4 regions of the Streptomyces sp. SID5469 genome follow, and region 1 is predicted to be linked to each of the others. Evidence: riboswitches for the same ligand, from Rfam matches in the RefSeq annotation. Region 1 holds a riboswitch; each other region holds the start of a gene.

Region 1 (7,760 bases):
TTCGACATCGCCGTCGAGGCCACCGGACGCGTCGACCAACTCGCCCTGGCCGTCAAGTCCCTTGCCCCGGAAGGCATCTGCGAGTCCGCCGGCAACCACTTCCGGCCCGGCGAGCTGCCCCTGCTCGACATGTACCTCACCGGAGTCACCCTGCGCATCGCCCGCGACAACGTCCGCAACCACATCCCCGACGCCCTCGAACTCGCCGCCTCCGGCAAGGTCGCCCCCGAGCGCGTCGTCTCCCACGTCCTCGACTGGGAGCAACTCCCCGACGCGCTGCCCGAGAAGCACCTCAAGCCCGTCTTCGTCCGCGCCGACAGCTGACCGCGTCCCGACCCCGGCCCTTCACGCCCCGACCGAGAGACCCGCCTGAGCATCCTCCTTCTTCGCAGATGGGCGCCCAAGCCGTCGCGGCCGGGCTCGGCCCGCGCGCCGTTCTCCGGCTCAGCACCGCTCTCATCGCCCTGAGCCTGATCCCGGTGCGCCGCGTGCTGCGGCCCACCCTCCGCCACGACACCGGCGGCGGACCACTCCAGGCCTTCGCCGCGATGTCACGGCGGCCGCCCCCGGTCAGGCGCCCGCCGACCGGTCCGTCGAGCTCGACCTCGCCGGACTGCGCCATCTCGACCATGCCCGCACGAGCGCCTTGCAGAACTGGGCCGACCAGTACAACGCCCGCATCGTCCAGCCCGAGCGCTCCCGCACCCGGGCATGAGTGCCGGCCCGTGGGGCGGTTGTCCCGACCGCCCCACGGGCTCGCGATGACATACGAGGTGAACGGCCACTTGCGTTCACCCGTACCCCCAGCCGTACGCCTGTCCGCTGGTGGGGACAGGAAGAGCGCGGATACGCGGATACGGAGTAGCACGTGCTTCAGCAGCCACGGCAGTCACAGCAGCGATCGCGCGGCCGCGGCGGCCGCGTCACCCGCACGGCCCGCCTGGCGCGCGCTGCCGTACTGGCCGGGAGTCTGGCCCTCCTTCCCCTCAGCACGGCGTGCAGCGGAGGCGAGGACGATGCCGCCAAGAAGAGCAAGGCGTCGCCGACGACAGTGACCGACGCCCCAGCGGCGGGGGCGGTGGCACCGGCGAAGGTCGAGGTGATCGCCAACCTGACCGGCTGCAAGCCCAAGATCCGTATCGACGCGGACGAACTGCGCCAGGGCCTCTGTCACACGAAGGAGATCGACTACCTCATCACCACCTTCCCCGAGGAGAAGTACCAGCAGGCTTGGCTGGACTCCGCCGCCGTCTACGGGGGCAAGTACCTGGTCGGCCTGCGGTGGATCGTCAGCGCGAAGAAACCGGAGATGCTGGAGCAGTTCCGCACCAAGCTCGGCGGGACGATTCGACAACTGCGTGGCATAGGCCCGACCCCGGCCCCGAGCACGTCGTGACAGCCTCCCCGTTCCGGCCCCCGCACTGCGGCGAGTCCGTGGCGGAGGTGTGCCGCCGGACCGTCGCCCGACCTGAGGCTGCCCGCCGATGCCGGTCGGGTGTCGGCCGTGGCCGTGGCGCGCGCTGCGCTGCCGCATGCGCCGGGCGCGCCGCAGCAGTCGTTCCGGCGCGTCGACGTTCCGCTGCTGTCCGCCATTCAGCTCACCGGTCAGTCCGGCCGCTGGAACCCGCGGGCCGGTGCCGTCGGGAGCGGTGAGTCGCGCCGGCCGGGGGTCGGTTCGTAGGAGCTGATCGTGTACAGGGCTTCGTCGTCGATGGAGTTCTTGTCCCAGTCCAGGGAGATCCGCACGGGGTGGCCGTCGGCGGCGTAGTCCGCGTCCGCCGTGTCCGCGTCTTCGCTGCGGGCCTGCTTCAGCGTCTTCAACAGCTCGCCGATCGTGGGTACTTCGGCGCGCAGATCCTGTACCTGCCGCCGGCTGTCCTCGTCGAGCCCGACCACTTCCGCCACCTTGCCGTCGCGTACCTGCACCTGGAAGGTCCCCGCCAGGACCTGGGTGTTCGATGTCAGCGTGTAGGAGTACGAGACAGGTTCCTCCCAGGTGCTCTGTGGCTTGGTCTCGGCGGAACCTGCGGATGTCGAGGAGCCGCAGGCTGTGGTCGCGCACGACAGGGCGGCGAGCAGCACGGCGGCGGACAGGAAACGAGCACGGGCACGTCCGGCGGTCATGGTGACTCCCTCGGGGTCGGTTACCGCTGGGACGCCGGGCGGCTCAAGAACGTTCACGGAGGCCGCGGGCGGGCGCCCCGCTCACTGTCCGACCCGAGCAGGTTCGCCCGCCGGCACACACTTCGGCCGGGACGGCGGGCGGTGCTGTGCTCCAGGGGGGACCTACGGTATGGCCAGCTCGGCCCAGATCGTCTTCCCGGACGAGGTGTACCGCGTGCCCCAGCGCTGGGACACCTGGGCGACGAGGAACAGGCCGCGGCCTCCTTCGTCGTCCCGACGTGCTCGCCGTAGATGGGGTGCGGTGTGCGCGTTGTCGGAGACCTCGCACAGCAGGCAGCGATCCCTGATCAGCCTCAGCATGACGGGCCCGGTGGCGTACCGGATGCCGTTGGTGACCAGCTCGCTCACCACGAGAGAGGCGGTGAACGACAGTTCGGACAGGCCCCAGATCGCCAATTGGCGCTCAGTGAGTGTGCGGGCGTGAGCCACCATGGTCGGCTCAGGCGGCAGCTCCAGGTCCGCCACATGGTCGGCGCCGAGCCGCCGGGTGCGGACGAGCAGCAGCGTGGCATCGTCCGCCTGTGGTCCGGGCGGCATGTCCGACAGCGCCCGGTCGCACAGCTCCTCCAGCGGGCATCGTTGCCAGGTGAGCACCTGGGCCAGACGGTCGATACCGATGTCGATGTCGGTGCGCCGGTCCTCCACGACCCCGTCGGTGAAGAACGCCACCACGCTGCCGCTGGACAGGTTCAGCTCAACGTTCTCGTAGGGCAGGCCCCCCAGCCCCAGGGGCGGTCCCGGCGCCAGCGCGGACAAGGCCACCGAGCCGCTCGCATCGGCCACGATCGGCGGGGGATGGCCCGCGCTCGCCCAGACGCACCGGCTGCTGACCGGGTCGTAGATCGCGTACAGGCAGGTCACCCCGAGCGCCTCGTCGATCGGCCCGCCCTCCGCGTGGGAGTCCGAGTCCTGCGCGACCAGGTCGTCCAGCCGGGTGAGCAGCTCGGCCGGATCCAAGTCCAGCAGGGCCAGGGTCCGTACGGTGGCGCGCAGCCGGCCCATGGTCGCGGCCGCGTGCACACCGTGGCCCACCACGTCGCCGACGGTCAGGCCCACTCGGGCACCGGACAGCGGGATCACGTCGAACCAGTCGCCGCCCACGCCCACGCGGCTGTCGGCAGGCAGGTAGCGGTACGCCACGTCGACGGCGCTCTGCTCAGGCAGGTGCTGTGGCAGCAGGCTGCGCTGCAGTACCAGGGCCGCCGCATGCTGGCTGGTGTAACGGCGGGCGTTGTCGATGCCGACGGCGGCTCGCTCGGCCAGTTCCACGGCGAGCGTCTGCTCCTCGGGGCCGAAGGGATCGGGGTTGCTGCTGCGCCGGAAGGTGACAAGGCCGAGGATCGCATCGCGGGTGAGCAGCGGGACGAACAGGCAGGAGTGCGGGGCGGCCGATCCCTCCCCGCCCGGTGCCTCGGGCGGGGAGGCGTCGACGACGGGGCGGCTGGTGGCCAGGCTCAGTGCCTGCGGTGACGAGGGTGGGTAGGAGACGGGACTGGTCCGGAATCCTTCCGGGGTCCGGCCGTGCATCCGCAGCAGACTGTGCCCCGGCGCCGAGCCCGTCGGCGGCTGCCGTCCCTCGATGACCGCCGGCGGCAGGTCCACGAGCACCTCGTCGGCCAGCTGCGGTACCGCCACGTCGGCAATCTCCGCGGCCGTACGGCGCACGTCCAGCGAGGCACCGATGCGCTTTCCTGCCCGCACCAGCAGCGACAGGCGTTCCTGTGCGCGGTAGCGGTCGGTGATGTCCAGGGACTCCTCGAACAGCCCCAGCGGTTCGCCTCGGGCGTCCAGCATCCGGTGGTACGAGCAGGACCAGACGTGCTCGCGCCCCGGGTCGGCGGGGGCGCGCCCGCGGTAGTGCATGCCGATGATCGGTTCCCCCGTCGTCAGCACGTGCTCCATGATCTGGTCTTCGTCCGGGGGGTGGTGGCGGGAGATGAATTCGCCCTCAGGAAAGAGGTCCGCGGCCGGTCGGCCGGTGTACTGGGCGACTCCCCCGAGTTCCAAGTCGGTGGAGATGTTCCCCCAGACGACGCGCATGTCGCTGTCGAAGATCGTCAGGCCCACGGAAGACTCGGTCGCCAGTCCCTGCAGCATCGCCAACTGCGCTTCCCAGCTGCGTAGCGCCTCCACCTCGGCCGCGACCACGACGGTCGCAGCGACGCCCCGGTCCGAGAGGGGGCTGAACGTCACGGCCGCGCGCAGGGTACGTCCGTCCCGACAGCAGAGGTCCAAGACGGTGCTGCGGGGCTTGTGCGCCTTGCACAGGGCGGACAGCCGCTGGCCCGTGGGCTGGCCCGAGGGAGCGGCCAGCAGCCGGGTGGCCGACTTGCCGAGCACATCCTCGGGTGAATGTCCGAGGAGGCGCTGGGCCGAGAATCCCCACCCGGAAATGCGGCCTTCGTCGTCCAGCACCGCGGCCGCGGCCTTGGAGAGGTCCAGAGGACTATGGAAATCGACGTCGGCCGCATGCGGAAAACGATCCATGACACCGCTTCCCTTCGTGTTTTCTCAGCATCCCGTGCCGCACGACGGACGACAACCGCACGCGCGCTTGTCACCTGCTCACACAGGGCGACCACCGATGGTTTTCCGGACGCGACCCACCAGGCAGCATGCGACGGGGGGCGGCCTGGAAACGGCCCACACGCAACCCCACTCGTCATGGCGCCCGACCCAGCCGCTCGACGAGGTGCCGGCTCATCCCGGCGCCTCCGCCTGCCGCCTGCCGCCGGCCGCCGGCCGTGGTCCGGATGACGGCCGGCCTGCTGAACCGGCTGCCGTGCCTTCGTTCGGCACCGGGGCGAAGCGGCGGTGCCAGGGGGCCGCGGCGGCGGGCTCCGGCCTGGAGGCATGACCCGAGGGTGGCCAGCGGCACGCCGTTCGGACCTCGGTGTGAGCAGCAACAACAGCGGCTGGGCCGCCGGTGACCGCGCGACCGTACGACCAGGCCACCGAGCGCCTCTGCCGACCGGTCCGAACGGCGTACCCCCGTTTGACGTAGACGGGCCTCATCAAGCGGCACTGATCAGGGCTGCAAAAACTGCGCTGTCCACGGCTTGACCAGTGGTGATTGCCCCGCTGTCCACCCGAACGGGCGAGTGGTGAGTAGCACCACAAATACCTCTTCTGGGGGAGATTTTCGACGTGGCGTGCGTCACGATCCTTCTCAAGCCCTCACTGAGGATGGTGAGGCGGTCCGGGTGGACGCCGAATCCTGCCGACGCCCGGATGTCTGACCACACACGGAGATCGGCAGGAGCGGGGGACCCAAGATAAGTGCCGGTCCGCGAACTGACTCTGATGTGACGTCAGTGAATCAGGAGCCGGCTCGGGGTGAAGCCACATGAGTGGGTGTGGCCGGACTTCTTCGCCGTCCGAACCCGACAGCTCACCTCGCAGGCGGCTGACGAAGGTGCGGGAAGCCATGACGGCAACGCAGAACGGCCCGCAGCTCTCGGGGTCCAGGGACGAGCCTCCGAAGAGCAACAAGAAGACGGATGCCTTGATCGCGGTGTTGATCGCGATCATCGGTGGCTGCTTCGCGGGCATCGTCCGTCGGACGATGGAGGGGGTCTCGTACTACGAGGCCATCAGTACAGGAGCCCTTGCGGCACTGGGGCTGGGCGGTTTCATCTTTGTGATCTTGACCTACATCAGGTCTTGATCCAGTAGTACATACGTGGCTTCAACTAGACCCCCACCAACCCTCGGGGGCATCAAGACCAAGGTCTTCACGGAGACCCCGTAGAAGACGTTGAAGGACGCGGGAGAGGTCTTGGCACCCAGACCAAGACCTCTCCTTTCGTGATCATGAAACGGGAACTCATCGTCGCCCGGGCCGTGTGCTTGGCGCCGAGCACTTCTTCTGCCGGAGTTCATGCCTTTGAGGCAGAACACAGGATCGTGCTGCCCGAGCCGTATCGGGCCTTCGTCGCTGAGATAGCGGACGGTTCGTACTCCGGGCCGCCCGAGTATGGACTGCTGTCGGTGGCGGAGCTGCCGGACGACTGGGGCGATGACGAGCAGGAACGCGACCTGAGTAAGCCGTTCCCGCTGGTGGAGGCATGGATGTGGGAGGAGGACTCGGACCCGTCCGAGGATGCCGACGAGCTCCTGGAGCAGGTCTACAACCACGGCTCGATCGTGCTCGGCACCGACGGGTGCGCGATGAACTGGCATCTCATCGTCACCGGACCTCACCGAGGACACGTCTGGCTGATCAGTGACGTCGGCGCTGTCCCCTTCGGTGCGCAGTTCGGGTTCACCACTGCTGAGCCTGGCTTTGCGGGCTGGGTCCGGCATTGGGCAGCGAACAAGCCCTGGCATGACGCTGCGTGACTTTTCAGGAGTGCGGCCTGCGGCGGTTCTCTCCAATCCGATCGACTTCATGGGTTCAGTGAGCGGGACGAAGCTGTCGGCTGGGCGACGGGGCGGCCGACCACGGCCACGGCGCGCAGGATGCCGGTGTCGTCGGCGGCACCGACCGAGAAGACCTGTCCGGCGGGCGGGGGGTGGTGCCGATGCCGGAGGCGGACGAAATCCTCGGCGTCACGGGAGCGGACGGGCACCAGGTGCGGGCGGGACTCGTTCATGCCGCCGTTCCGAAGTCGGACTGCGGCGGCGTGTGTTTCGCTGCGCCGTGCTCGACTTGCGCCCGTGGTGTCTGGAGCCCGGCGCGGCAGAACTGTCTGCGGCGTCCGACCACGCGTCGAAGGTGACCACGCTGGTCGATCCACCGCCCGGCCTCGGTGATCGAGCGGGCCTCTGCTACTTGGCGGGCCTCCGCGAACGAGGCCGAGGTCGTGGCTGGCTTTGATGCGTAGCCGGCGGCTACGCGGCTCGGTAGTCGGCGAGCGGGGACGTGTCCTGATGAGTGCCTGTGTCTGACCCGGCCCTGCCAGGCCGGCGTCCTCATGTCCGGTGCCAGGCGACGTTGTGGAACACCGCGAGGGGCAGCCGGATCCCGGCTGCCCCTCGCACCCGCTTCAGCGGTCCGGCGTCGCGGTCCGGACCTGCTGCCTGGTCATCTGGACAGCGGCGTAGACGACGAGCGGGGTTGCCATCGCGGGCAGGGTGCGGCGGATGACGAGGCCGAGGGCGACGCCCAGGACGAAGGCGAAAGCGGCCTGGGCCATGGGGACGACACCCCGTGCGGCGAAGGTCACGGGGTCGAGCCGCGGGAAGTACGTGTCCGTCGCGCCACCGTCGTTGACAGCCCGGTCGATGGGGCTGCTCCACCAACTCACCGCGAGTGCGGCCAGTCGGGCCGCGGTCAGGGCGGCCGCCGCACCAAGGCCCGGCTTGGTCGCCGGCCGGCGTGTGCGGGTGACGCCCTGGTTCCACGCCAGGTAGTGGGTACCGGTCTCCAGTTCACGGGAGATCAGCGGCGCGCGGCACGGAGTTCACCACCGGGCACCTCGATCCGGAAGCCGGAAGCCGAGCTGACCACACGGGACGCCCGCTGGCAGCTGTGGGCGGGGAACTCCAAGCTCAGTCGTGCGCCCCGGAGGGCGCCTGACGGGCATCTTGCCTGGTCAGGCGCCCTTTTTCGGTGGCTAGAAGAAGCCCAGCTT
Region 2 (7,760 bases), 3.5 Mb from region 1:
GGGTGTAGCGGGTACGGCACCGCCGAGGCGCGCCGGTGGGCCGTGTCTCAGGCGGAAGCCTGCGTCAGCTTCGACAGCTCCGCGTCCGTCAGGGTCAGCTCGCCCACCGCGAGCAGGGCGGGCAGCTGGTCCACCGTGCGGGCCGAGGCGATCGGGGCCGCCACCGTCGGCTGGGCCGCCAGCCAGGCCAGGGCCACCGTGGCGGCCTCCGCGCCACGCGCCCCGGCGATCTCGTCCAGGGCCGCCAGGACGCGCACGCCCCGCTCCGTCCCGAGGTGCTTGCCCGCGCCCTCCGCGCGGGCGGAGTCGACCTTCGTGCCCGGGCGGTACTTGCCCGTCAGGAAGCCGGAGGCGAGGGCGTAGTACGGGACGGCCGCGAGGCCGTTGCGGGAGGCGACGTCCTGGAGCTGGCCCTCGTACGTGTCGCGCGAGACCAGGTTGTAGTGCGGCTGGAGGGCGACGTACCGCGCCAGGCCCTCGCGGTCGGAGAACTCCAGGGACTCCTGGAGCCGCTCGGGGGAGATGTTGGAGGCCGCGATCGCGCGGACCTTGCCCTCGCGCACCAGCCCGTCGAGCGCGGTGATGATCTCCTCCACCGGCACCGACGGGTCGTCGTAGTGCGTGTAGTAGAGGTCGATGTAGTCCGTGTCCAGGCGGCGCAAAGAAGCCTCCGCCGCCGCCTTGATGTTGGCCGCGGCCAGCCCCTTGAACCGCGGGTGCGCGCCGACCTTCGTGGCGAGGACGACCTCGGAGCGGTTGCCGCGCGCGGCGAACCACCTGCCGATGATCGTCTCCGACTCACCGCCCTCGTTGCCGGGCACCCACGCCGAGTAGGCGTCGGCGGTGTCCACGAAGTTGCCGCCCCCGGCCGTGTACGCGTCCAGCACGGCGAAGGACTGCGCCTCGTCGGCGGTCCAGCCGAAGACGTTGCCCCCGAGGGAGAGCGGGAAGACCTCGAGGTCGGACGGGCCGAGCTTGCGAAGAGAAGTCATGCTCGATATCAACGACCGTGATGGAGCCACGTATTCCGGCCATCCGGCCGAAACGCCCGGCCGCCGAAGGGCCCGCTGAGGCATCCGGCCGAGCGCCCGTCTCCCGGTCACCCGGACTCCCGGACTCCCGGACTCCCGATGGTGGTGCCCTACGGGTTGAGCCCCTTGCTCTGGAGCCAGGCCGTCGGGTCGATCCCGGTGGCGTTGCCGCCGGGGTGCACCTCCAGGTGCAGATGCGGCCCGGTCACGTTGCCGGTCGCGCCCACGCGCCCGATGACGTCGCCCGTGGCCACCTTCTGCCCCACGCTGGCGCTGATCGAGGACTGGTGGCAGAACCACAGCTCGGTGCCGTCGTCGAGGGTGAGGATGGTGCGGTAGCCGTACGAGCCGGCCCAGCCCGCCTCCGTGATGGTGCCGCTGTGGATCGCCTTGATGAGCGTGCCGGTGGGAGCGGCGAAGTCGAGGCCGGTGTGGTAGCCGGAGGACCACATGGAGCCGGAGTCACCGAAGCGCGAGGTCAGCGTGTACGAGGAGGTCGGCAGCGAGTAGCTCTTGGCGAGCTGGGTCAGCCGCGCGGCCTCCTTCTCCGCCTCGATCTCGTCCTCCGCCTTCTTCTTCGCGGCGGCTTCCTTGGCCTTGGCGTCGTCCTGTGCCTTGGCGGCGGCGTCGGCGGCCTTCTTGGCGGCGGCGGTCTCGGCGGCGCGTGCGGCCGCCTGGTCGACCTGGTCCTGCTGCGACTCGGCCTGCTGGATGATGCGGGCGCGCAGGGCCTCACCGGCGTCCGCGCTGCCCGCGACCGTGTCGGCGGTGGTCAGGCCCGCGCTGGTGAGCGGGGTGGACGAGCCCTTGGGGGTGCTGGATTCGGCGCCTACGAAGGCCTTGGCCGATTCGGTGACCGACGACAGGTCGGGCATCGATATGGAGACGGGCGGCTTGCCGGTCTGCGCGGTGGCCATGCCGCCCGCGCCGACGGCGGCGATGACGCCGACGCCCAGAACGGTGGAGCTGCGCGCGAGTCCGCCGCCGCGCTGCTTGGCGACGCGGTGCCGGCCGCGCACGGGGCGAATGGACTCCGCGGTGGGATTCCACTCCTCCCAGGGGCCCTCGTCACCCCGGAAACCGAAGGTCTCCGACTCGTACGACTTCTCACTCGGTGCGAACGAGGTTTGCTGGGCAGGCCGGTTGGACGCCACGTGGGCGCGCTCCTTTCCTTCCTTCTGGCCTACCGGGTTAGCTGACGGGTTCGGAGCAGGAAGGTCTCCTACGCGCGTATACCTGCCGTGTTGCCACGGCGGCATCCGCGTGATTCACCCCAAGTTGATGGTTCCCCGGTTCCCTTGCAGGATTCGGCACACGCGCACGGAGCCATCTCTGGTGACGGCTGGGACAACCGCGCTGCGTTATCGAACGTTAATAGACACGGGCGTGGTATTCCAAGCGCTTCTTACTGATCGTTAACTACTTTTGGCCTGGACTTACGGGTCATGACCGGTGAAAAACGGGCGAGTTGATCGCACCTCAGGAACCCCACAGGTTTTGACGGTGCGTCAGCCGCTCCGCGGAGCGACACCCTTCGCTCACACCTGGTGACAATGAGCGAGAACGCCGTACGGATGCCGGGGCAAACGGCGTCGTACGGATGCCGGGGTACACGACTGAGGGCCGGAATCCATTGGATTCCGGCCCTCGGCCTTCAGTAGCGGGGACAGGATTTGAACCTGCGACCTCTGGGTTATGAGCCCAGCGAGCTACCGAGCTGCTCCACCCCGCGTCGTTGAAACCAGTGTACGCCATCCGCGGGACAGGAAGCACACGGGTTCACGCCCACGGGCCTTCACCACTGGTTTCCCTTGGGCGACCGCCGATCCCGGCCGGGGGCGGGGTCAGCCGAGCAGGTGCCGATTGGGTGCCGTCGCCCTGGCCTCGTACTCCGGAAGGACGACCACATCCGCCCCCTCCGCCACAAGAACCCCGCTCCCGTCCGCCGCCGCCACGAACGTGTCCGGCTCGCGCCACGCCGTGACGACCCGGCGTACGCCCGCGTCGAGGATCAGGCGGGCGCAGGGCCGCGGCCGTGAGGTCCGGCGGGCGCACGGCTCCAGGCTGCTGTAGACCGTGGCGCCGGCCAGCCGGGGATCCTCGGCGTCGAGCTTCGCCAGCGCGGCCTCCTCCGCGTGGACCACCGGGTCGCCGCCCTCCCGGGAGTGGCCGCGCGCCAGCTCCGTACCGTCGGCCGCGACGATCACCGCCCCCACGCTGAACGCGGTCCGGGACGGCGGACACCGGTCCGCCAGTTCGCAGGCGAGCGCCAGCCAGTGCCGGTCGGCGGCGGTGGCGAGCCTCCCGGTGCCCGGTGCCGTGGGGACGTACCGCATGAGGACGACGTCCCCCACCGGCCGTGTCTCCACGAGCCGCATCCGGCCGGGCGGATACCCGCCGGACCCGAACATCCGCGGCGCCTGCGCCTGTCCGACGAACAGCGGCGCGACGGCGAGCTGGAGTTCGTCCGCGAGCCCCTGCTGGAGCAGCTGCGTGTGGACGCGGCCGCCGCCCTCGACCATCAGCCGCCGTACGCCCTTCACCCTCCCCAGGTGGTCGAGGACCGCCCGCCACTCCAGTTCGGCACCCACGGCGACCACATCGGCGGCGATCCCCAGCTCGCGCAGCCGCTCCGCGCCCTTGTCCGTCGTGTACACGGCCTTCTCGCCGCCGGTGTGCCAGAACTGCGCGTCCGGGTCCAGGTCACCGGACGCGGTGACCGTCACCTTCAGCGGATACTCCGGGAGCCCCTCGGCGACCCGGGCCGCGCGCCGCTCCGCCGAGTTCACCAGCAGCCGTGGGTTGTCGGTGCGCAGGGTGCCGGCACCGACCAGGATCGCGTCGCTGGCCGCCCGCACCTCGTCGACCCGGTCGAAGTCGGCCGGCCCGGACAGCAGCAGCCGGTCGGGGCCGGTGTCGTCCAGGAATCCGTCGAGGGAGACAGCGGCGGACAACAGGACGTAGGGGTGGGGCATGTGTGTGCTCTCCATACGGTTCAAGTTTTAAACAATAACTACACTGACGGCATGACGACCCGCTGGCTCACCCCCGAGGAACAACGCGCCTGGCGCGCCTACCTCGCCGCCTCGTCGCTCCTGGAGGACGCGATCGACCGGCAGCTCCAGCAGGAGGCCGGCCTGCCGCACCTCTATTACTCCATCCTGGCCAACCTCTCCGAGGCACCCGACCGCCGTCTGCGCATGACCGACCTCGCCGAGAAGCTGAAGATCACCCGCAGTCGGCTGACGTACGCGGTGACCCGTCTGGAGAAGGACGGCTCCGTATGCCGCGAGGGCTGCCCCTCGGACCGGCGGGGCAGCATCGCGGCGCTGACGGACGCGGGAATGGCCGTCCTGGAGCGTACGGCGCCGGGCCACGTCGAGACGGTCGCCGCCTCGGTCTTCGACCACCTCACTCCGGAGCAGGTGGAACAGCTGGAGACGATCTGTGCGGCCATCGCGCGGACGATCCAGGGGGACGAGCGGCGGCCGGCGTGCGACGAGCTGCCGTGGCGGCGGCGTTCATAGACGGCGCAACCGCTCCCCCCGTTCTCCCCCATCGAGCGTTCTTCCCAATCGGGCGTTCTTCCCAATCGGGCGTTCTTCCCAATCGGGCGTTCTTCCCAATCGGGCGTTCTTCCCAATCGGGCGTTCTTCCCAATCGGGCGTTCTTCCCAATCGGGTTGCTTGAACTTTTAAGCACGAGCTAGAGTCTCGGTCCCACGATGTGCTTCAAATCTGAAGCACGATGGGGCGCGCACCCACCTCACGCACAACCCGTCGGCGCCCCCGTACACCAGCCACCCGCCCGACCGAGAAAGCCGACCGACATGCGTGATCTTCCGAGCGCCACCGTGCGCACCCGCGTCACCGTCCCGCTGCGTTTCGGCGACGGCTACACGGTCACCGGCGAACTGGTGACCTTCCACGGCCTGGCCGACGGCCAGGAACACGTGGCCGTCGTACTCGGCGAGCCCGGCCCGAACCCATTGGTGCGACTGCACTCCGAATGCCTGACCGGAGACGTCTTCGGCTCGGCCCGCTGCGACTGCGGCCCGCAGCTGCGCGAGGCGGTGGAGCGGATAGCCGACCGCGGCGGTGTCCTGCTCTACCTCCGCCAGGAAGGCCGGGGCATCGGCCTCTACAACAAGCTCGACGCGTACGCCCTCCAGGACCAGGGCCTGGACACGTACGAGGCGAACGCGGCCCTCGGCCTGCCCGAGGACGGCCGCGACTACACGGCGGCCGCGCAGATGCTCGGCGCCCTCGGCATCGACGCCCTCGACCTGCTCTCCAACAACCCCGACAAGGCGGGCCAACTGCGCGACCTGGGCCTCACGGTCACCGACCGCGTCCCGACGGGCGTCTTCACCACCGCCCAGAACGTCCGCTATCTGCGCGCCAAGGTCGTCCACACCCAGCACACACTGCCGCTGACGGAACTGACGGAGCTCACCGAGCGCGCGGAGCGGGCCGGACTGGCGAAGCTCACCGAACGGACGGGCCTGACGGAGATGACGGAACTGACGGCAGGCTGAGCACACGTGCTGCGGGCAGCCTGCCGGTAAGCGCTTGAGCCGGCGTCACTCACGTGCCGAGCCGCGGAACACCCGTCCGCGCCTCACCCGTTGATCCTTCGGCAGGCTCAGCAGTACCGCCGTTCGGCCCTGGAATAACCGGAGCTGAAGCCATCGCCGTAGCCACGGGTGTAGTCATCGTTGCTGAAGCTCTGGTGACTGTTCCTGTTCCGGTGGCAGTTGTCCCTGGCGTCGCCCCAGCCGTCCCGGAAGCCGTCCCGGTAGCCCTCCCTGTAGTCGTTTCGGTTGGAAGGGGCTGTGGACGCACTCGCGTGGGTCTCGCTCGGCGCGGCCGCCGAAGCCTGCTGGAGGCCGATCGGGGCAAAAGCGAGGACGAGGGCCGAGCTCAGGACGACGGGTCGCTTCCAAAGGCTGGCGTTCATGACCGTTCCCCTTAGCCACATAGGTCACATACAGGTGATTTCCACTCTAATCACCCAGATGGACCTTGCAACTTGCGGTACGTCAGGAGCCCATGCACCCCATGGATGCCCCGCCCGGCCATCAGGCCGACCGCTCCTCGCGGCCGGCCAACGGTCACCCAGCCCCGAAAAACCTGAAGCCCCCACCTCAGATTGCCTCTGAGCTGGGGGCTTCGCGGTAGACCCTGTGGGACTCGAACCCACAACCAATGGATTAAAAGTCCACTGCTCTGCCAATTGAGCTAAGGGTCCACACAGCGGCTCGCGCCGATGCATCCCCGAGCATAGCCCGCCGCGGCCGGGACTCCGATCGGGTATCGGTGACCCGGCCGCGCCGATGACCGGAACGGGCGGAGGTCAAAGACCAAAACGGGCGGGGAGAGTTGCGAGGAGCGTTACGGATCGACCGGTTCCGGCGCCCCCGCGCGCGCCGTCTCCCGGGCGATGGTCCGTTCGTGCTCGGGGTTGAGGAACCAGTGCCGGGCCGACGCCACCCACCACGCCGCGGCGAAGCCCAGCACGACGAGCACCGCCACCGGTGCGTAGTTGAAGGTCTCCCAGGTGACCGGCGAGACCTGCGGCAGCATGAACAGGACCGTGATCACCCCGACCCAGATCACCGAGACGATCCCGATCAGCCGGGACCAGCGGCCCAGGTGCCAGGGCCCCCGTTCGAACGCCGCCCCCTTGCGCAGCCGCAGCAGCGTCGGGATGACGTACGCGACATAGAGCCCGATGACGGCGATCGACGTCACGGCCGCGTAGGCCGTGTAGTTGATCAGATACGGCAGACCCAGCACCAGGGCCGAGAGCGCGGCCAGCCACACCGCCGCGACCGGTGTCCGGGTCCGCGGGCTCACCGTGTGCCAGACGTGCGAGAGGGGCAGCGCCCCGTCACGCGAAAAGGCGTAGATCATACGGCTGTTGGCGGTCACGGACGCCATCCCGCAGAACAGCTGCGCGCCGATCACCACGAGCAGCAGCAGCTTCCCGGCCGTCGCCCCGAGCGCGTCGAGGAGGATCTGGGCGGGCGGGGCACCCGTCGGCGAGTTCAGCTCCTTGTCGTAGGACTGGATGGCGAAGGTGAAGCCGAGCAGCAGCACGAACCCCGCGATCCACGACGTCCAGATCGACTGCACGATGCCCTTCGGGCCCGCCGTCGCCGCGTCCCGGGTCTCCTCCGTCATGTGCGCGGAGGCGTCGTACCCGGTGAAGGTGTACTGCGCCATGAGCAGGCCGATGAGAACGACGTACGGCCCGCTGCCCCATCCGGTGTTGTCGACGAACTCGGTGAACACGAAGGACGCCGACTGGTGGTGGTCGGGCACGAAGGCGAGTGCGCCCACGATGACTCCGACGCCCAGGACGTGCCACCACACGCTGACACTGTTGAGGAGGGCGACGATCCGGACCCCGAAGGTGTTCAGCAGCCCGTGCAGCACCAGGATCCCGGCGAACAGCAGGATCGTCCGGCCCGGGGTGACCTCGAAGTCGAACTGGAGGTTCAGGTAGGCGCCGAGGAACGACGCGGCGCCGAAGTCGATGCCGGCGGTCACCGCGACCTGCCCGAGCACGTTGAACCAGCCCGTGAACCAGGCCCAGGCCGCCGCGTTCTTGGCCGGCGCGAGCCGGTGCGCCCAGAAGTACAGGCCGGCGGAGGTCGGATAGGCCGAACAGATCTCGGCCATGGACAGGCCGACGAACAGCGTCATCAGTCCGACCGCGACCCAC
Region 3 (7,760 bases), 6.5 Mb from region 1:
GCTGAGCGGCCCTCAACGCAGGCACGGGCACGGCCCGGGCCGTTCGGCCCGGGCCGTGCCCGGCGCACACCGCGTGCGAGCCGTCAGACGGCCGCCGCGATCCGCATCTTGATGTCGTCCGGCGACAGGCTCCCCTTCGCCGCGACATGGTCGCCGGAGGACTCCCCGCGCAGCCTGCGCCCGATCCACGGCACCAGGTACTCGCGTGCCCAGTGGATGTCGTCGCGCCGCACCTCGAACGTGCCGCGGGGCGGCAGCGGCGGCCAGGGCTGGTCCGGATCGGCCGGGATGTCGAGGCCGAGCACCTGACCTGCCCGCAGCGCGACCCGGGTGTGCCCCTCGGGCGACAGATGCAGCCGGTCGTTGTCCCAGGCCCGCCGGTCCTGGATGGTCTTGAGGGACCACAGGTCGAGGACCGGGCAGCCGTACCGGTCGGCGATGGCACGTACGTGCCCGTTGTACGTGGCGATCTTGCCGCGCAGATGCTTCAGCACGGGCATGGTTCGGGTGTCGAAGCCGGTGGTCACCAGGACGGTGCCCACGGCGGCGGTGAGGTCGGCGACGGCGCGCTCGAAGCGCTCGGCGACCTCGTCGGGGTCGGTGCCGGGCCGGATGATGTCGTTGCCGCCCGCGCAGAAGGAGACCATGTCCGGCGCGAGCTCCTTGGCCCGCTGGAGCTGGTCCTCGACGATCTGGTCGAGCAGTTTGCCGCGTACGGCGAGATTGGTGTAGTTGAATTCGCCCTCGGGCCGCCGGTCCGCGAGAAGTACCGCGAACCGGTCGGCCCAACCGACGAAGGCCCCGTCAGGACCGGGGTCGCCGACGCCCTCGGTGAAGCTGTCCCCCACCGCCACGTACGACCCGATCACTGATCTGTTGTCACTCTTCGAATCGTCTGCCACATCGGCCCATGATTCACCTACCGCTGTGAGCTACGCGACCGTAAGAAGGGGTTGACGTGTGGTGAGATAAGCCACTCATAAAGTATGGGTCAACGGCGGAATAACAGCCTCTCAGGCGTGGTTGTACAGCCGCCACACCCGGAAGCCCGTGATCCGGAAGTGGCTCCATGTGGTCCGGAACGCGAAGTGCCCGCTCGTGTACGGCTCCGGGTCGCTGTGGTCGAAGACCGGCCGCCCGTTGTTCCACCACTGGACGGTGGAGCCGTCCGAGACGATCCGGACGCGGTTCGGCTCGTTCGCCGTGAGCAGCGGTTGCGTGTAGTCGTACAGCAGCGGCCGGACGCCCGCCTCGCCGACGTAACGGCGCAGCCGCGTGGTGGTGTTCGCGTTGGCGCCGTACCCGACGTAGTACGTCTTGAGGTGGTCGTACTCCGCGAGCGCGCCGCCCCGCGGGGTGGCGAAGAGGTCGTCCGGGGAGCGTACGTCGACGGCGTTCCAGAAGTTGTTGAGGTCGGAGACCCGGTCGTTGGCGCCCCCCGCATCGACGGGTGTGGCCGTGTACTCGATGACGTACGGGCCTTCCAGCCGCTTCCTGAACCAGACCGTGGCACCGCTCGGCACGTCGATCTCCAGGACGCCGCGGGCCGCGGTGACCGTGCCGCCGTCCTGGAGTTCGGTGGCCCACCGGCCGAGTCCGTGCCGGAAGTCGTCGTGGGCGATCAGCCGGCCCCCGCGGTGGTGCGGCGAGGCGCTCGCGGCCGTGGCGGGGGCGAGCGCGGCCAGCGCGGCACCGGTGGCCAGGGCTCCGAAGGCTCTACGTGTGGTGGTCATGGGAAGCGGCTCCTTCAGTGGTGGTGAGGGCGGGCTTCGGCACTCGCCGTGCACTTCTCCGCCTTCGGCGCCGCCGGCACATCCCACGTGGTGTCGGCGAGGGCCCAGGAGAACTGGGCGGTGGCGGCCGCGGCTGCGACTGCGGCGCCCTTGATGACGGTGCGTCGGTCGACGCGGGCACGGGGACCTCCGTAAGCGGCAGAAAGCGCTTGCGCAGGTCACTCTGGTGCCACCGACACCCACCTGTCGATGCCTTGCCCGCGCGTGCCACACGACCGCAATGCGCCGATCATGAACCCGCCACGGCCATGGGGCCGGTCACGCATCCGCGGCGGGCCCGGACAGACCGAAGGCCCGGACACCGAAAGGACAGACCGAAGGCCGGACAAACCGAAGGCCGGACCCCGGGATGGGGTCCGGCCTCAGGAGCGAAGCAGCCGGGTCAGCCGGGTCAGCCGACGACGACGCCGTGCGCGCGCAGGTAAGCGACCGGGTCCACGTCCGAGCCGTAGGAGGGGGTCGTACGGATCTCGAAGTGCAGGTGCGGTCCCGTGACATTGCCGGTCGCACCAGAGAGGCCCAGCTGCCGGCCCTCGGCCACGCTCTGCCCCGTGGAGACGGAGAGCTGGGACATGTGGGCGTACTGCGAGTACTGGCCATCGGCGTGCCGGACGACGACCTCGTTGCCGTACGCGCCGCCCCAGCCGGCCGAGACGACGGTGCCCGCGGCGACGGCCTTGATGGTGGTGCCGGTCGGGACCACGAAGTCGACGCCGGTGTGGTACCCGCTGGACCACATGCTGCCCGCGGTCTTGTAGGCGGTACCGATGGTGGCGCCGTCGACCGGCAGGGTGTAGCCGGCGCCGGTGGTGGTGTCCGCGGCCCGGGTGGCCGTGGTCGTCTTCGACGCGGGGGTCTTCGCCGTGGCGGACTTCACCCCCGTGGCCGGCTTCGTCGCCGTGGACGACTGCGTGGCGGCGCTCGACGCGGACTTGGCGCCGATCGTCAGCTTCAGACCGGGGTGGATCAGCGTCGGGTCGCCGCCGATGGCGGAGCGGTTGTCCGAGTAGAGCTTCTTCCAGCCGCCGGTGACGCTCTGCTCGTCGGCGATCTTCGAGAGGGAGTCACCCGCCCGCACCGCATACGTCTTCGTGCCGCTCTTCTCGGCGGCCCCCTGCTTCGCGGCAACGGGGGCTGCGGAGACCTTTCCGGAGACGGCCGCCGTCGGGGTGGCGGCGTGGGCGCCGGTCGCCCCCATCAGCGGCAGCGCGAGCGCGGCGCCACCGGTTCCGGCGACGGCGATCGAGCGGGTGAAACGCGGGGACCTGGGGCGGCGGTGCTTACCCTTCGCGGGCATGGTGCATTCCTCTCCGATGCCTGCGAGGTGAGCTGTCGGGTGCGAGCTGGAGATGCCCGGCCGCGCTTGCGCGCGACTTGACCCCTAGCCTGTTCCGGAGACCGGAACAGGCGTTGTTGCCTGTGGGTCCCCCGCTCCTGCCGGGCACGGGTGAGTGTGCGGGTTCCGGGCGGCGGCAGGATTCGGCGTTCCGTCCGGATTGGTGGCGAACGTAGACGAAGTCCGCGCGGAGCGACAAGCGTTGGGTTTCCCGAGTGCCCCCATCTCTTGATCCATGGGCGAAATGCCCGTCACCCTGCGTCGACGCACGGCCTTCCCCTTTCCCAAACCGGCTGGAACAAAGGAGAATTACGTGAACATGACGATAACGCACCGTCACGGATATGACGCTGCTCACGCATCTTCAGCCCAGCAGGCCCCATTTCAGAGCGAGTTCGAATGAAGCCTACATTTGGGACAGAACGCTCAAATGCGACGTAGCCGAACAACCGTCGCATCGAGGTCCCCGTGCAACCCCGTCCGCAGCCCGTGATGCAGCAGTACGGCACCTCGGTGCACTTCGCCCGTTTCACGGCATTCATAGGTGGCTGCCGGGTCGAGGCCGCGCAGCCGGAGCGGGGCGACCGGCTCGCCGTAGTGCTGGGCCTGGAGCCAGGCGAGGACGACGGCCTCGTCGCCGTGGACGTACTGCACGGCGCTCAGCCCGCCCGTCGGGGGCCGCAGCCGGTAGAGGTCCCCGCGCTGCACGACGGGCCGGATCTCCTTGTAGAGACTCACCCAGTCCCGTGCCTCGACGAGTTCCCGCTCGCTCCACTCGGCCAGATCGCCGCCGACCCCGAGCACTCCCGCCATGGCGCTGACGAACCGGAGGCGCAGCGTGCTGACTCGCCCGTTGAGCTGTGTGTTCGGGCTGTCGGTGACCCAGGCGGCCATGACCCGGGCGGGGTGGATCTGGCTGAATCCGTGCTGGATGGCGAGCCGGTCGAGCGGGTCGGTGTTGTCGGAGGTCCACACCTGGTCCGTACGCGCCATGATGCCCAGGTCGATCCGGCCGCCACCGCCCGAGCAGGACTCGAAGGCGACCCCCGGATGCGCGGCCCGCAGCCGGTCCAGCAGGCGGTACAGGGCGCGCACATGATCGACCCAGAGCCGCTGCGGATATGCCTCCCCAGGCCAGCCGGCGTCCGTGAAGCAGCGGTTGAAGTCCCACTTCACGTAGTCGACGGGGGCGCTGGACAGCAGTCCGTCGAGCTGCTCCCAGAGGCACTGCTGGACGTCCTCGCGCGCGAGGTTGAGGACCAGCTGGTTGCGGAATTCCGTCCTGGTCCGCCCCGGCTGGAACTGCACCCAGTCCGGGTGCGCGCGGTACAGCTCGCTGTCCGGGTTGACCATCTCGGGCTCGACCCAGATGCCGAACTGCATGCCGAGCGCGTGCACGTAGTCGGCGAGCGGCTTGAGCCCGGCCGGGAAGCGGTCGGGGTTGGGCGTCCAGTCGCCGAGCCCGGCCCGGTCGCCGGTCCGCGCCCCGAACCAGCCGTCGTCGACCACGAACAGCTCGACCCCCATCGCCGCGGCCCGCCGCGCGAGAGCCCCCTGCTGTTCCTCGGAGATGTCGAAGGTGGTGGCCTCCCAGGAATTGAAGAGCACCGGACGGTCCTGGTCCGCGTCCGGGATGACGTACGCCCGCTGGTACGCGTGCCAGGCGCGGCTCGCGCCGCCGAAGCCGCCGTCGCTCCACAGCCCCGCGAAGACGGGCGTCGTGAACGACTCCCCCGGCCCCAGGCGCAGCAGGCCCGAGTCGTCGTACCCCGCGCCGCCGGTGATCTGCACGCGCGCGTCGGAGAGTTGGGCCACCGAGATGCGCCAGGAGCCGGACCAGCCGAGCGCGCAGCCGTAGACCTCGCCGCTCTCCTCGGTCGCCTCGCAATCGAGCGCGACCCACGGCAGATGCTGGTGCCCGGTGTGCCCGCGCCGGCTGCCGATGATCTTCTCGCCGTAGGTGAGGTCCGAGCGTACGAGGCGGGACTCGGCCGCCCAGCGCCCGTGCAGCTGGGACAGCCGCCAGCCGTCGCGCTCGGGCAGGGTCCAGGTGGCGGAGTCGGCGCGCAGCAGCTCCAGGGCGGGTCCGTCGTTGGCCAGCGTCACCCAGCGCTCGACGACGTCGTCCCGCATCCGGTAGTGCAGCGTGACGGCCAGCCCCGAGTCGCCGAACCGCAGCCGCAGCTCGTCGCCTTCGGTCTCGTACGCCTCGAAGCGCCACTCGGTGCCACGGCGCTCGTCGGTGCGCACGGACAGCGCCGGGCGTACGAAGCGGGGGCCGCCCTCGACCGGGTACTCCTCACGCCCGTCCAGCGGCGATTCGAAGGACGAGCCGCCCGGGGCGGGGAGGGCGGCGAGGGCCTCGGCGTCGGCGAGGGCGATCCGCGGGCCCCAGTGCAGATGCAGCAGTTCGTGACCCTCGGTGAGATGCACGGCGTAGCTGCTCGTGGGCCCCGAAAGAAGCCACGTACGTCGGTCTTCGGCGATCTCAACCATCAGGCCCCCACAGATGTCAACAGATGTACTCAAGCATCAACATCATCAAGGGATCCGGGCCTCGGGGGCAACGCCTGTGGACAACTCATTGCCTCAGGAACCCATGTCGTATCGTCGGGAAAGCGCCCGCCGACGAGCCGCTTCGACGGGGCCGAACAGGAGGAGCCCTCGTGACGCAGCAGGTCCCGTCCACCGAGCCCGAGCTGGCCGGAGTGCGCAACTTCCGCGATGTGGGCGGTCTGCCGACCGTGGACGGCCGGCGAGTGCGGCACGGGCTGCTGTACCGCAGCGGCCATCTCGCGCACGCCACGGACGAGGACGCGGCGTTCCTCGCCTCCCTCGACCTGCACACGATCTTCGACTTCCGCAACGCCGCGGACATCGGCCTCGAAGGGCCGGACGTCGAGCTGCCGGGCGTGCGCAATCTGAACTTCCCGCTGACGGACCCGGCGCACGGCGCGGAATTCTGGACGATGGTCCGTGACGGTGATCTGGACCAGCTACGCGGCCTCCTGGCGGACGGCAAGGCCGCGAACCGGATGATCACCTCCTACCGCACGATCATCAAGGAGCGCACGGCCGAGCACGGGCGCGTGCTGCGCGAGCTCGCCGAGGAGAGCGTGCCCGCGCTGATGCACTGTGCGGCGGGCAAGGACCGGGCGGGCCTGTCGATAGCTGTCGCGCTCCTGGCCGTGGGCGTGGAGCGCGATGCCATCGTCGCCGACTACCTGGAGTCGAACGCCCCGCACCGCCGCTACAAGGTGCGGCGCTCCAGCAGCGCGGCCCAGGCGTACAGCCCCGAGGTGATGGAGCTGCTCAGCCCGCTCTTCGAGGCGCGGGCCGAGTACCTGGCGGCGGCCTTCGAGACGATCGAGGAGACCTGGGGCGACACCGACACATATCTGGAGCGGGGGCTGAAGATCACGCCCGAGCTGCGGGAGCGGCTGCGCGAGCGGCTCCTCGACTGAGACCGCCCCCTGGGCGCGCGGCCGGCTACTTCGCGCCCAGCTCGAACAGCAGGTAGATGAAGCCCGCGAAGAGGTGACCGACCGCGATGTAGATGATGAGCCGGACCCACAGCGCGCGCGGGAACTTCTCCTCCATGGACCTGCGGTTCTGGCTGGACTCGGGCTGTTCTGTCATGGTGTGTCTCCCATCGTCGGGTGTCCCGTCGCCGGGCCGAGGCACAGCGTGGCGGCGGGGCTCTGCAGCAGGGTGTGAAGGAAGAGCAGCTCGGCCCCGTCGTGGTCGGCTGCCGCGAGGCGGTGCGGGGTCAGCGAGTCGAAGTGCGCGCTGTCGCCCGGCCCGAGCAGATGTGTGGTGTCGCCGAGGCGCAGCCGCAGCCGCCCCTTCAGGACGTACAGCCACTCCTCACCGGGGTGGACGCGCACGACATCGCCCTGGGTGCCGTACGGCACGTGCACGCGCAGCGCCTGCATGGCGCGACCGCCCGCGCCCGCCTGCCAGTACGTCCAGCCACCCGCTCCGGCCGGCTCCATGTCGGCGGCGCGCACGACGGCGTCCCGGTCGCCTACGGTCTCGCCCAGCAGCTCGGAGACGGTCGTACCGTAGATACGAGCGAGTGCGAGCAGCATCGGCAGCGAGGGCTGGCGCTGACCTGTCTCCAGCCGGGAGAGATGGGCCGGCGAGAGCCCGGCGGCGCGGGCCGCGACCTCCAGCGTCAGGGAGGCGCGGCGGCGCAGCGCGCGGAGCTGTGGTGCGACGGCGGGCAGGTCCTCGACCGGCCCGGACTCGGAGGAACTCATACCTCCATTGAGCCGGAGTTTTGCCTGTGGGACAAATCTTTTGCCCCACAGGCAAAATCCCTGACGGCTACCGCTTCACGTCGGCGTCTACCTCTGGGCAACAGCCTGCTTGACCAGCGTCTTCCCGAAGTCCCACAGCAGGCCGCCGCCGCTGTGCGCGTCGTCCATCACGGCGGTGAAGGCGGCCACGAACCGGTCCACGTCCCGCTCGTCGATGATCAGCGGCGGAATCAGCTTGATCACCTCCAGGTGGTCGCCGGAGACCTGGGTGAGGATCCGGTGGCGTTGCAGCAGCGGGACGACGACCATCTGCGCGAACAGACCCTTCCGGGCGGCCTGCAGCACGGTCCAGCGGCTGCGCAGCTTCAG
Region 4 (7,760 bases), 5.6 Mb from region 1:
CAAGTCGCTCGGCGTCGTCGACGGTGATGGGCCTGATGCGCGCGGTACCGCCGTCGCGCAGCACCACGTCGGCCTCCCAGTGGGCGGGGTACTCGTGCCGGTCCGACGCGGTCTGCATGGGCCCCACAGTACGGCTCGCGTCCGACAACAGCGCGAGGCAGGCTAAGGGGAACCCGACAGGGACCGCCGGGCACGCATCACGTTATGGGACACTGGTCTAGACAACCTGAGACACCTGAAGGGCAGCATCAACATGGCTGAGCGCCGCGTCAACATCGGCTGGGCCGAGGGCCTCCACGCCCGCCCCGCGTCCATCTTCGTCCGGGCGGCCACGGCCTCCGGCGTTCCCGTGACGATCGCCAAGGCGGACGGCAACCCCGTCAACGCCGGCTCCATGCTGGCTGTCCTCGGCCTGGGTGCCCAGGGTGGCGAGGAGGTCGTGCTCGCCTCCGACGCCGAGGGTGCGGACGCGGCCCTCGACCGGCTGGCGAAGCTGGTCTCCGAAGGGCTCGACGAGCTTCCCGAGACCGTCTGAGGTGAGCCCTCGGGCCGTCCGAGGTGAGCCCTCGGACCGCCGGGGTGTCCCTTCTTCGCGTCCGAGCCGGTGTCGCTCGCGCGGGCGCGGTGGCGCGACGTTCGGGACGTTCGGGACGTTCCTCAATTGATGATGCGGTGGCCGTCGCTTCGAAGACACCATTCCGCACATACTTTGAAAGGCTCGCCCGAAATATCGGGCGGGCCTTTCGTATTTCTGTCTCACGGGCAGCAGAAATAATCTCCCGCGAATTCCATCCTCTTTGTATACGGCGCCCTTGTTAATGCCGCAGGCTCGTCATGTTTACGGGATGTTGCGAAGTCCTCACACGTTCCGGGCGGTCTCCGCCGCCGGGAAAACGGAGCCGGTGCACCGCACTCGCGCGTTCGGTGTGCAGGGCCGTGATCGCCCGGGCCCGCTCACTGTCGCCGCGCGCGACGGCGTCCACGATGCCGCCGTGCTCCGCCCAGGACTCCGCCGGGTTGGCCGGCGCCTCCACCGCGTACATCCAGGCGATCTTGTGCCGCAGCTGGGCCAGCGTCGAGGTCAGGGCGGGGCTCCCGGAGGCCTGCGCGAGCGTCTCGTGGAACCAGCCCCCCAGGGACCGCAGATCCTCGCTGCTCCCCCTCCTGGACCGCTCCTGCCCCAGCCTGACGAGGCCGCGCAGCACCTTGAGGTGGGCCTCGGTGCGACGCTGGGCGGCGCGCGCGGCGCCCAGCGGCTCCAGCAGCATGCGCATCTCCAGCAGGTCGGAGGCCTCCTGCTCGGTGGGCTCCGCGACGCACGCGCCCGCGTGCCGACGGGTGACGACGAACCCCTCCGCCTCCAGCGTGCGCAGGGCCTCGCGCACGGGGACGCGCGAGACGCCGTAGCGCCGCGCGAGGAGTTCCTCGGTGAGCCGGCTGCCGCGCTCGTAGACACCCGCGACGATGTCATCACGGATCGCCGTGCATACCGAGTGCGCCGGAATACGCATGACCGACCTCCGTCTTAATCCCCGTGAAACGTCGCCGATTGACGTGTGTTCAGGCGACTCTATTGCAGCGGGACGGAATTTCCGATGGCAGGCCGGAATCCATGGATATTTTTTGGACAGACAGCAGTTCGAAACAACGAAGGTCCCGGCTCGGTGAGCCGGGACCTCGGAAGGGACGTGCCTGTCGGGCAGGTTGTCAGACGTTCACGCCGTGCGAGCGCAGGTACGCGACCGGGTCGATGTCCGAGCCGTACTCCGCGGTCGTACGGGCCTCGAAGTGGAGGTGGGGCCCCGTGGTGTTGCCCGTGGCGCCCGAGATGCCTATCTGCTGGCCCGGGGTGACCGTCTGACCGACGGAGACGCCGATGGACGACAGGTGGCCGTACTGCGTGTAGGTGCCGTCGTTCATCTTGATGACGATGTTGTTCCCGTACGCGCCGCCCCAGCCGGCCTCCACGACGGTGCCGGAGCCGACCGCGTGGACGGAGGTGCCGGACGCGGCGTGGAAGTCGACGCCGGTGTGGCTGCCCGAGGACCAGAGGGAGCCGCCGGACTTGTAGCCCGTGGAGACGTACGAGCCGGCGATCGGGGCCACAAACGTGTTCAGACGCTTGCGCTCGGCCTCACGGGCGGCGCGCGCCTTGGCGGCGTGCTCCTTCTCGGCCAGCTCGGCGGCCTTCTTGCGCGCGGCCTCCTCGGCCTTCTTCTTGGCGGCGGCCTCTGCGGCGGCCTGCTCCTGGGCGACGGCCTGGGCGTCGACCTGGGCGGCGACCGAGTCACCGATGGAGACGGCCTGAGTCAGCCCGGTCTGCTCGACGGAGGGTTCGGCGGAGGGCTCGGCGGCGAGCGCCGGAGCGGCCAGGGTGCCGATGACGCCGGTGGTGGTGAGCGCCGCGACGCCCACGGCGTGCGTGGTCGTGCGCTTCGTGCGGCCCGGACGACGGTGCTTCCCGGTGGCGCGGGTGAACGCCATGAAGTGGCTGGTCCTTTCCTTCCTTCTCGCCTACCGGGTTAGCTGACGGGTTCGGAGCAGGAAGGTCTCCTACGGGCTCCCTCAGGAGAGGGTGCCCGATTCACCCCAGGGACTGCGATGGGTCCCCGGCTCCCCTGGCTCGCGCCATACGGGGACTCGGCGATGACTGTCCGGTGCCGCGGGCGCGGCGCACTGCCTGACGAACAGCCGGACTGACGCTAAGCGTGGGCTCTTTCAATCAACAAACGGATCGAGGTTTTTGTAGCGCACGCCACAGGTCAGACGCATCACCTCTATGGCAATACGGACAAACTCTCAGCAAACAGGGCCCTGGTGACTCTTCAGTCACCAGGGCCCCGCGGTGTTCCGCTGCTTCTACTCGGCTGCCACGACGCTCACTTCGCCGATACCGAGGGCCTTGACCGGCTCCGCGATCTGGGCGGCGTCACCCACGAGGACGGTCACCAGACGGTCCATCGGGAAGGCGTTCACGGCGGCCGCGGTGGCCTCCACCGTGCCTGTGGCGGCGAGCTGTTGATACAGCGTCGCCTGGTAGTCGTCCGGCAGGTGCTGCTCGACCTGGTCGGCCAGGGTGCCCGCGACGGCCCCGGCGGTCTCGAACTTGAGCGGCGCGACGCCCACCAGGTTCTGCACGGCGATGTCGCGCTCGGCGTCCGTCAGCCCTTCGGCCGCGAGCGTGCGCAGCACCTTCCAGAGGTCGTCGAGCGCGGGGCCGGTGTTCGGCGTGTCGACGGAGCCACTGATCGCGAGCATCGCGACGCCCGTACCGTCGGGGGCTGAGCGCAGCACCTGACCGAACGCCCGCACACCGTAGGTGTAGCCCTTCTCCTCGCGCAGGACCCGGTCCAAACGGGAGGTGAGGGTGCCGCCCAGGCAGTACGTGCCGAGCACCTGGGCGGGCCACACGCGGTCGTGCCGGTCGGCGCCGACGCGGCCGATGAGCAGCTGCGTCTGAACGGCTCCGGGGCGGTCCACGATGATCACGCGGCCGCTGTCGTCGGCGGTCACCGGGGGCACCGGCCGCGGCTCGGCGGACGAACCCGTCCAGGCTCCGAGCGTCTCGGCGAGCAGCCCGTCGAGGTCGACGCCGGCGAGGTCGCCGACGACCACCACCGTGGCCGTGGCGGGGCGTACGTACCTCTCGTAGAAGGCGCGCACGGCGGCCGAGTCGATTTTCTGGACGGTCTCCTCGGTGCCCTGGCGGGGGCGCGACATGCGCGACGTGGCCGGGAACAACTCCTTGGAGAGCTCCTTGGCGGCGCGGCGGGCCGGGTTGGCCGTCTCGTGCGGGATCTCGTCCAGCCGGTTGCGCACCAGGCGCTCGATCTCGCTGTCCTCGAACGCCGGTGCCCGGAGGGCGTCGGCGAGCAGTCCGAGCGCCTTCGGGAGGCGGGAGACGGGGACTTCGAGGGACAGGCGTACGCCGGGGTGGTCGGCATGCGCGTCGAGGGTGGCGCCGCAGCGCTCCAGCTCGGCGGCGAACTCCTCGGCGGTGTGCTTGTCGGTGCCTTCGGAGAAGGCACGCGCCATGATCGTGGCGACGCCGTCGAGGCTCGCCGGCTCGGCGTCCAGGGGTGCGTCGAGGAGCACCTCGACGGCGACGACCTGCTGGCCGGGGCGCTGGCAGCGCAGCACGGTCAGGCCGTTGTCGAGCGTGCCGCGCTCGGGCGCCGGGAACGCCCAGGGCCTGGCCTCGCCGGCCTGGGGCTGCGGGTGGAAGTCCATGGTCGCGAGCTCGTTCACTTCGCCGACTCCTCGTTCTCGTCGGTGGTTTCGGCGGCTTCCACGTCCTCCGCCTCGGCTGCGACGGGCTCGTACACGAGCACCGCGCGGTTGTCGGGGCGCAGGCGGGCCTTGGCGACCTCCTGGACCTCCTCGGCGCTGACGTCGAGCACGCGCTGGACAGCGGTCAGGGCGAGCTGCGGGTCGCCGAACAGGACCGCGTAGCGGCACAGTTCGTCGGCGCGGCCCGCGACCGTGCTGAGCCGGTCCAGCCACTCGCGCTCCAACTGGGCCTGGGCGCGCTCCATCTCCTCGGCCGTGGGGCCCTCCTCGGCGAACCGGGCCAGCTCCTCGTCGACGGCCGCCTCGATCACTGGGACCTCGACGTCGCCGGACGTCTTCACGTCCAGCCAGCCCAGGGAGGGCGCCCCGGCGAGCCGCAGCAGACCGAAGCCGGCCGCGACGGCCGTACGGTCACGGCGTACGAGCCGGTTGTAGAGGCGGGAGGACTCGCCGCCGCCGAGGACGGTCAGCGCCAGGTCGGCCGCGTCGCACACGCGCGTGCCGTCCTCCGGGAGGCGGTAGGCGGCCATCAACGCGCGCGCGGGGACCTCCTCCTCGACGACCTCGCGCAGCTGCTCACCGATGGTGTCGGGCAGCGAGCCGTCGCGCGGCTGGGGCTTGCCGTCGTGTGCGGGGATGGACCCGAAGTACTTCTCGACCCAGGCGAGCGTCTGCTTCGGGTCGATGTCGCCGACGACCGACAGGACGGCGTTGTTGGGCGCGTAGTAGGTGCGGAAGAACTCGCGCGCGTCCTGCAGCGTCGCCGCGTCCAGGTCGGCCATCGAGCCGATCGGGGTGTGATGGTACGGGTGGCCCTCGGGGTACGCGAGGGCGGTCAGCTTCTCGAAGGCGGTGCCGTACGGAACGTTGTCGTACCGCTGCCGGCGCTCGTTCTTGACGACGTCCCGCTGGTTCTCCATGGACTCGTCGTCGAGGGCGGTGAGCAGGGAGCCCATGCGGTCGGCCTCCAGCCAGAGGGCGAGCTCCAGCTGGTGCGCGGGCATGGTCTCGAAGTAGTTCGTGCGCTCGAAGCTGGTCGTGCCGTTGAGCGAGCCGCCGGCGCCCTGCACCAGCTCGAAGTGACCGTTGCCCTTGACCTGTCCGGACCCCTGGAACATCAGGTGCTCGAAGAGGTGGGCGAGACCCGTACGCCCCTTGACCTCGTGGCGCGAGCCGACGTCGTACCAGAGGCACACCGCCGCCACCGGGGTCTGGTGGTCCTCGGAGAGCACCACGCGCAGGCCATTGGCCAGGCGGTGCTCGGTCGCTGTCAGGCCGCCGGAGCCTGCCTCAGCTGTGGCCGTGTGACCCATGGGCATGTACGTCCCTTCGATCGCGGATGCTTCTGTGGCACACCGCAGATTTCCTGCCGGTCCTGCCACTGTATGCAAGCGCGCAGACAGGTGCCGAAGTTCCCGCGCCTCGTACGCCGAGAGCGAGACTCGGGTGTGCGGTGCAGGGGAACTCGGCCACGCCGGGGACGGCCCGGGCGCCGTGTTGACGAGGCCTGCCGGAAGCCCCCTGGAAGCCGTACGGACGGGTCGTGGTCCGCGTTGTCAGTGGGGCGGTCCACAATGGACCGCGTCAGATCCCGTTCATGTTGGTGAAGGAGCCGCAGCAGCGATGGCCCGCCGCAGCACGAAGACCCCGCCGCCCGACGACTTCGAGGAGAGGATCCTCGACATCGACGTCGTCGACGAGATGCAGGGCTCCTTCCTCGAGTACGCGTACTCGGTCATCTACTCCCGTGCCCTGCCGGACGCCCGCGACGGCCTCAAGCCGGTGCACCGCCGGATCGTCTATCAGATGAACGAGATGGGCCTGCGCCCCGACCGCGGCTATGTGAAGTGCGCCCGCGTCGTCGGCGAGGTCATGGGTAAGCTCCACCCGCACGGCGACGCGTCGATCTACGACGCCCTGGTGCGCCTCGCGCAGCCGTTCTCCATGCGCCTGCCCCTGGTCGACGGCCACGGCAACTTCGGTTCCCTGGGCAACGACGACCCGCCGGCCGCGATGCGTTACACCGAGTGCCGGATGGCCGACGCGACGTCACTGATGACGGAGTCGATCGACGAGGACACAGTCGACTTCTCGCCGAACTACGACGGCCAGGAGCAGGAGCCGGTGGCCCTCCCGGCCGCCTTCCCGAACCTGCTGGTGAACGGCTCGTCGGGCATCGCCGTCGGCATGGCCACCAACATGCCGCCGCACAATCTCGGCGAGGTCATCTCGGCCGCCCGCCACCTCATCCGCTACCCGGGCGCCGACCTCGAGACGCTGATGAAGCACGTCCCGGGCCCGGACCTGCCCACCGGAGGCCGGATCGTCGGTCTCACCGGCATCCGCGACGCCTACGAGTCGGGTCGCGGCACCTTCAAGATCCGCGCCACGGTGTCGGTGGAGGACGTGACGGCGCGCCGCAAGGGCCTGGTCGTCACCGAACTGCCCTTCACCGTCGGCCCGGAGAAGGTGATCGCCAAGATCAAGGACCTGGTCGGTTCGAAGAAGCTCCAGGGCATCGCCGACGTGAAGGACCTCACGGACCGCGCGCACGGCCTGCGCCTGGTCATCGAGATCAAGAACGGCTTCGTGCCGGAGGCGGTCCTGGAGCAGCTCTACAAGCTGACGCCGATGGAGGAGTCCTTCGGCATCAACAACGTCGCCCTGGTGGACGGCCAGCCGCTCACGCTCGGCCTCAAGGAACTCCTTGAGGTCTACCTCGACCACCGCTTCGAGGTCGTACGGCGTCGGTCGGAGTTCCGTCGCGGCAAGAAGCGCGACCGTCTGCACCTGGTCGAGGGCCTCCTCGTCGCGCTCCTGGACATCGACGAGGTCATCCGCCTCATCCGCTCAAGCGACAACTCGGCGCAGGCGAAGGAGCGCCTGATCGAGCGCTTCTCGCTGAGCGAGGTGCAGACGCAGTACATCCTGGACACGCCGCTGCGCCGGCTCACCAGGTTCGACCGCATCGAGCTGGAGTCGGAGCGCGACCGGCTGAACGGCGAGATCGACGAGCTGACCGGCATCCTGGAGTCGGACGCGGAGCTGCGCAAGCTGGTCTCCGGCGAGCTGGCCGCGGTGGCCAAGAAGTTCGGCACCGACCGCCGTACGGTGCTCCTGGAGTCCGCCGGGTCGACGGCCGCCACCGTGCCGCTCCAGGTGGCGGACGACCCGTGCCGTGTCCTGCTGTCCTCGACGGGCCTCCTCGCCCGTACGGCGAACGGCGCCCCCTTCGGGGAGGACGCCGACGGCAGGCGCACCAAGCACGACGTGATCGTGTCGGCGGTCCCGGCGACGGCTCGGGGCGAGGTGGGCGCGGTGACGTCCTCCGGCCGTCTGCTCCGGCTGAACGTGATCGACCTGCCACGGCTGCCGGAGACCACATCGGCGCCCAACCTCTCCGGGGGCGCGCCGATTTCGGAGTTCCTCTCCTCGCTGGAGGGGGACGAGACGGTGGTCTGTCTGACGAC

What was found. A riboswitch is a leader RNA that binds a small molecule or an ion and turns the genes downstream of it on or off. The one in region 1 is predicted to bind cyclic di-AMP.
Positions count from the first base shown of each region.
Region 2: linked by a shared signal. The riboswitch ahead of GTY58_RS21495 (M23 family metallopeptidase) and the one ahead of GTY58_RS37220 (hypothetical protein) in region 1 are both predicted to bind cyclic di-AMP.
Region 3: linked by a shared signal. The riboswitch ahead of GTY58_RS08685 (LysM peptidoglycan-binding domain-containing M23 family metallopeptidase) and the one ahead of GTY58_RS37220 (hypothetical protein) in region 1 are both predicted to bind cyclic di-AMP.
Region 4: linked by a shared signal. The riboswitch ahead of GTY58_RS12685 (M23 family metallopeptidase) and the one ahead of GTY58_RS37220 (hypothetical protein) in region 1 are both predicted to bind cyclic di-AMP.

Region 1 covers NZ_WWIN01000001.1:8,536,092-8,543,851, forward strand. The annotation lists gene GTY58_RS37200 (alcohol dehydrogenase catalytic domain-containing protein) at 1-324, shown strand, start outside; gene GTY58_RS37205 (hypothetical protein) at 941-1,396, shown strand; gene GTY58_RS37210 (DUF6174 domain-containing protein) at 1,606-2,124, opposite strand; gene GTY58_RS37215 (SpoIIE family protein phosphatase) at 2,287-4,671, opposite strand; cyclic di-AMP (ydaO/yuaA leader) riboswitch at 5,383-5,604, shown strand; gene GTY58_RS37220 (hypothetical protein) at 5,612-5,851, shown strand; gene GTY58_RS37225 (SMI1/KNR4 family protein) at 5,998-6,525, shown strand; gene GTY58_RS39920 (XF1762 family protein) at 6,573-6,779, opposite strand; gene GTY58_RS41105 (hypothetical protein) at 7,173-7,433, opposite strand; gene GTY58_RS37235 (aldehyde dehydrogenase family protein) at 7,743-7,760, opposite strand, start outside.
Region 2 covers NZ_WWIN01000001.1:5,049,281-5,057,040, forward strand. The annotation lists gene GTY58_RS21485 (PrsW family intramembrane metalloprotease) at 1-8, shown strand, start outside; gene GTY58_RS21490 (aldo/keto reductase) at 48-992, opposite strand; gene GTY58_RS21495 (M23 family metallopeptidase) at 1,142-2,185, opposite strand; cyclic di-AMP (ydaO/yuaA leader) riboswitch at 2,197-2,354, opposite strand; tRNA gene GTY58_RS21500 (tRNA-Met) at 2,690-2,763, opposite strand; gene GTY58_RS21505 (dihydrofolate reductase family protein) at 2,876-4,006, opposite strand; gene GTY58_RS21510 (MarR family transcriptional regulator) at 4,058-4,558, shown strand; gene ribA (GTP cyclohydrolase II) at 4,861-5,568, shown strand; gene GTY58_RS21520 (hypothetical protein) at 5,676-5,990, opposite strand; tRNA gene GTY58_RS21525 (tRNA-Lys) at 6,209-6,281, opposite strand; gene GTY58_RS21530 (amino acid permease) at 6,425-7,760, opposite strand, start outside.
Region 3 covers NZ_WWIN01000001.1:2,006,528-2,014,287, forward strand. The annotation lists gene GTY58_RS08670 (TetR/AcrR family transcriptional regulator) at 1-5, shown strand, start outside; gene GTY58_RS08675 (SGNH/GDSL hydrolase family protein) at 84-869, opposite strand; gene GTY58_RS08680 (DUF6250 domain-containing protein) at 1,014-1,733, opposite strand; gene GTY58_RS08685 (LysM peptidoglycan-binding domain-containing M23 family metallopeptidase) at 2,185-3,090, opposite strand; cyclic di-AMP (ydaO/yuaA leader) riboswitch at 3,095-3,253, opposite strand; gene GTY58_RS08690 (alpha-galactosidase) at 3,556-5,625, opposite strand; gene GTY58_RS08695 (tyrosine-protein phosphatase) at 5,796-6,593, shown strand; gene GTY58_RS08700 (DUF6126 family protein) at 6,619-6,729, opposite strand; gene GTY58_RS08705 (XRE family transcriptional regulator) at 6,765-7,391, opposite strand; gene GTY58_RS08710 (aspartate aminotransferase family protein) at 7,479-7,760, opposite strand, start outside.
Region 4 covers NZ_WWIN01000001.1:2,947,054-2,954,813, forward strand. The annotation lists gene GTY58_RS12670 (bifunctional GNAT family N-acetyltransferase/acetate--CoA ligase family protein) at 1-118, opposite strand, end outside; gene GTY58_RS12675 (HPr family phosphocarrier protein) at 254-535, shown strand; gene GTY58_RS12680 (GntR family transcriptional regulator) at 816-1,511, opposite strand; gene GTY58_RS12685 (M23 family metallopeptidase) at 1,708-2,484, opposite strand; cyclic di-AMP (ydaO/yuaA leader) riboswitch at 2,497-2,656, opposite strand; gene GTY58_RS12690 (pitrilysin family protein) at 2,860-4,248, opposite strand; gene GTY58_RS12695 (pitrilysin family protein) at 4,245-5,609, opposite strand; gene GTY58_RS12700 (DNA topoisomerase IV subunit A) at 5,914-7,760, shown strand, end outside.